One region of the Metapseudomonas furukawaii genome, then DNA from elsewhere that is predicted to be linked to it. Evidence: predicted binding sites of a transcription regulator. Region 1 holds the regulator's gene; the other holds the start of a gene.
What was found. The regulator FliA, encoded in region 1, starts transcription of late flagellar genes. The targets are predictions, from matches to a motif close to CTAAAGTTTNNNNNNNNNNNGCCGNTAA.
Positions count from the first base shown of each region.

Region 2: KF707C_RS13325 (methyl-accepting chemotaxis protein) is a predicted target of FliA. The motif match lies at 1,087-1,114, and genes of this name have one in related genera.

Region 1 covers NZ_AP014862.1:4,351,614-4,353,812, reverse strand. The annotation lists gene fleN (flagellar synthesis regulator FleN) at 1-813, shown strand, start outside; gene fliA (RNA polymerase sigma factor FliA) at 810-1,556, shown strand; gene KF707C_RS20110 (chemotaxis response regulator CheY) at 1,639-2,013, shown strand; gene KF707C_RS20105 (protein phosphatase CheZ) at 2,033-2,199, shown strand, end outside.
Region 2 covers NZ_AP014862.1:2,861,218-2,863,416, forward strand. The annotation lists gene KF707C_RS13320 (Na+/H+ antiporter family protein) at 1-1,037, shown strand, start outside; gene KF707C_RS13325 (methyl-accepting chemotaxis protein) at 1,163-2,199, shown strand, end outside.

The sequences.
Region 1 (2,199 bases):
CAGGTGATCGCGGTGACCGGCGGCAAGGGCGGCGTCGGCAAGACCAACGTGTCGGTGAACCTTTCCCTGGCGCTCGCCGATCTCGGTCGCCGCGTCATGTTGCTGGACGCCGACCTGGGTCTGGCCAACGTCGACGTGCTGCTCGGCCTCACCGCCAAGCGCACCCTGGCCGATGTGATCAATGGCGAATGCGACCTGCGCGACGTGCTGTTGCAGGGGCCGGGGGGCATCCGTATCGTCCCGGCCGCTTCCGGCACCCAGAGCATGGTGCAGCTCTCGCCCATGCAGCACGCCGGCCTGATCCAGGCGTTCAGCGATATCAGCGACAACCTCGATGTGCTGGTGATCGACACCGCCGCAGGGATTGGCGACTCGGTGGTCAGCTTCGTCCGCGCGGCGCAGGAAGTCATAGTGGTGGTCTGCGACGAGCCCACCTCCATCACCGACGCCTACGCGCTTATCAAGTTGCTCAACCGCGATTACGGCATGAGCCGCTTCCGGGTTCTGGCCAACATGGCCCACAGCCCCCAGGAAGGGCGCAACCTCTTCTCCAAGCTGACCAAGGTGACCGACCGCTTCCTGGATGTCGCCCTGCAGTACGTGGGCGCCGTCCCCTACGACGAGTCGGTGCGCAAGGCGGTACAGAAGCAGCGCGCGGTCTATGAGGCCTTCCCGCGCTCGAAGTGCTCGCTGGCCTTCAAGGCCATCGCGCAGAAGGTCGACAGCTGGCCGCTGCCGGCCAATCCGAGAGGCCACCTGGAGTTCTTCGTCGAGCGTCTGGTCAGACAGTCGCCCGCGGAAACGCCCGTATGACACCCGCTACTGGACTGCGTATGTACGGCAAGACACAGGCAAGGGATTCGCAACATCAGTTGATCGAGCGCTACGCCCCCCTGGTCAAGCGCATCGCCTATCACCTGCTCGCGCGCCTGCCGGCCAGCGTGCAGGTGGAAGACCTGATGCAGTCCGGGATGATCGGCTTGCTCGAAGCCTCCAAGAAATACGACGGCACCAAGGGTGCCAGCTTCGAAACCTACGCGGGCATCCGCATTCGCGGCGCCATGCTCGACGAGGTCCGCAAGGGCGACTGGGCACCGCGTTCGGTGCACCGCAACACCCGTATGGTGAGTGACGCGATCCGCGTTATCGAGGCGAGAACGGGGCGTGACGCTAAAGATCAGGAAGTTGCTGCCGAACTTGGATTGAGTCTCGAAGACTACTACGGCATCCTGAGCGACACCTTGGGCAGCCGCCTGTTCAGCTTCGACGACCTGTTGCAGGACGGCGAGCATGGCGGCGTGCGCGAGGACGCCGGTTTCACCCAATTCTCACCCTCCCATGATCTGGAAGAAGAACGCTTCCAGGCCGCGCTGGCCGATGCCATCGCGAACCTGCCGGAGCGTGAGCGCCTGGTGCTGGCGCTGTATTACGACGAAGAACTGAATTTGAAGGAAATCGGGGAAGTGCTGGGGGTCAGCGAGTCGCGGGTCAGCCAATTGCACAGCCAGTGCGCCGCACGCCTGCGTGCGCGTCTCGGCGAGTGGCGCGCGCGCTGAACGGCACACCGCTTCCAGATTTGAACGGCGCCCGGCAAGAGGGGCGTTTGAGGACTGTACGGAGGTCGACTTGGACAAGAACATGAAAATCCTCATCGTTGACGATTTCTCGACGATGAGACGCATCATCAAGAACCTCTTGCGCGATTTGGGTTTCACCAATACCGCCGAAGCGGACGACGGCACCACGGCGCTGCCGATGCTCCACAGCGGCAACTTCGACTTTCTCGTCACCGACTGGAACATGCCCGGCATGACCGGCATCGACCTGCTGCGCGCCGTGCGGGCGGATGAACGCCTGAAGCACCTGCCAGTCCTGATGGTGACCGCGGAAGCCAAGCGCGACCAGATCATCGAAGCGGCCCAGGCCGGCGTGAACGGCTATGTGGTCAAGCCCTTCACCGCCCAGGTCCTGAAGGAAAAAATCGAGAAGATCTTCGAGCGGGTCAACGGCTGATGCCGGCCGCGAGGGCACCATGGACCAGAAAGAACCCCTGCTGGGAGACTTCGAGTCGACCCTGAAAGACCGTGCGCGGGAATTGGTGGACAGCCTGGAGAAAGGCAATTTCACCGACGCCGTGCAACTTATCCAAGAACTCAACCAGGTCCGGGATCGCGGCCTGTACCTGGAGGTCGGCAAGCT
Region 2 (2,199 bases), 1.5 Mb from region 1:
GCGGGAGTGCACTGAAATGGTTGCTGCTGGCCCTGCTGCTGTGCGTGGCGATCGCGTCGCAGAACGTCCTGCCCATCCACATCGCCTTCATTCCGCTGCTGGTGCCGCCGCTGCTCTATGTGATGACGCGGCTGGCCATCGATCGCCGACTGGTCGCCTGCGTGATCACCTTCGGCCTCATCACGCCCTACATGTTCCTGCCGGTGGGCTTCGGCAACATCTTCCTGAACGAGATCCTGCTGGCGAATGTGGTGAAAAGTGGCGTCGACGTTACCGGTGTGAAGGTTACCGAGGCCATGTCGATACCGGCGCTGGGCATGGTGGCCGGGTTGCTCGTCGCGGTGCTCTTCAGCTACCGCCGCAAGCGGGTCTATGACCTGGATCGCATCGCCCAGGCGGAGCAGGTGAGCGTCTCCTACAACCCCATGAGCCTGGTGGTGGCGGGCGTGGCCATCCTGGTGGCCTTCGTGGTCCAGCTCTGGCTGGACTCCATGATCATCGGCGCGCTGCTGGGGTTCGTGATCTTCTCGCTGTCCGGCGTGGTTCGTTGGCGGGAAGCGGACAGCCTGTTCACCGAGGGCATGAAGATGATGGCGATGATCGGCTTCATCATGATCGCCGCAGCCGGTTTCGCCGAGGTGCTGCGGGAAACCGGGCATGTGCAGACGCTGGTGGACGCTTCCGCGGCCTGGATCGGCAACAGCAAGGCGGTGGGTGCATTGCTGATGCTGCTGGTGGGGCTGCTGGTGACCATGGGCATCGGCTCGTCCTTCTCGACGGTGCCGATCATCGCGGCGATCTTCGTGCCGCTGTGCGTGCAACTGGGCTTCAGCCCGCTGGCGATCGTCAGCATCGTCGGTACCGCCGGTGCCCTGGGCGATGCCGGTTCGCCGGCTTCCGACTCCACCCTGGGCCCCACCTCGGGCCTGAACGTGGATGGCCAGCACAATCATATCTGGGACACCGTGGTGCCCACCTTTCTGCACTACAACCTGCCGCTGCTGGCCTTTGGCTGGGTGGCGGCGATGGTGCTCTGAGCCTTTCCCCTCCGGGGGGAACTGCTTGATCCATACGACCGACCGGTCACTTTAGAACGTCACGGGGTTGCCGATACAACGGCGACCCCGTTCCATTTCCGGACCTGCCTGCCGAGGACCGCCCGATGCGATTGACCCTGAAGACCAAAGTCCTGCTGCTGGCCCTGGTGCCGGTGATCCTGTTCGCCCTGGTGTTGTCCGGTGCCGTGACCCAGGTGATCCATAGCCTGGCTGCGGATGAAGTGAAGAACACCCGTGAGCGGCTGATGGAAGAGAGCCGCCAGGAGCTGCGCAACTACATGCAGATCGCCCTGGGCTCGGTGCAGGCGCTGTACGACGCCTCGGCGCAGGGGGACCAGGCCAGCCGCGACCAGGCCATCGCCATCCTGGCGAAGATCAAGTACGGCAAGGACGGTTACTTCTTCGGCTACGACTCCCAGGTGATCCGCCTGTTCCGGGGGGACAGCCCCGTTGATGTGGGCAAGAGCTTCGCCGGCCGCAAGGACCCGAACGGCGTGGCGGTGAACGATCGCCTGGTGGCGGTGGCGAAGGACGGGTCCAACTATGTCGAGTACAGCTCGGCGTTGCCGGGGAACGAGAGTGTGCTGGTGCCGAAGTTGGCCTACAGCTACTACCTGCCCAAGTGGGACCTGGCCCTGGGCACCGCGGTCAACCTGGATGGCGTCGCCGCCCAGGTCGCCGAGGTGGAGGCGGAGATCGACGAACGAGTGAGCACCATAGTCACCAGCGTGGTGGTCATCGCCGCCCTGTTGCTGGCGGTGGTCGGGTTGGCGGGCCTGGGCCTGGCCAATGCCCTGGTCCGCCCGTTGCAGCGGATCAAGGCGAATCTCGATGACATCGCCGCCGGCGAAGGCGATCTGACCCGCCGGCTGACGGTGGACAGCCGCGACGAACTGGGCGAACTGGCCGGCTCCTTCAACCGCTTCGTCGAGAAGATCCACGGTCTGGTGCGGCAGATCGTCGAGATGACCGAGCAGCTCACTGGCCTGGTGGGAGAAGTGGCGGCCCAGGCCCAGCGTTCCGAGCAGGCCATGGAGCGGCAGCGCCAGGAGACCGATCAGGTGGCCACGGCCATCAACGAGATGTCCGCCGCCGCCCATGAGGTGGCTCGCAGTGCCCAGGGCGCCGCCGAGGCGGCGCA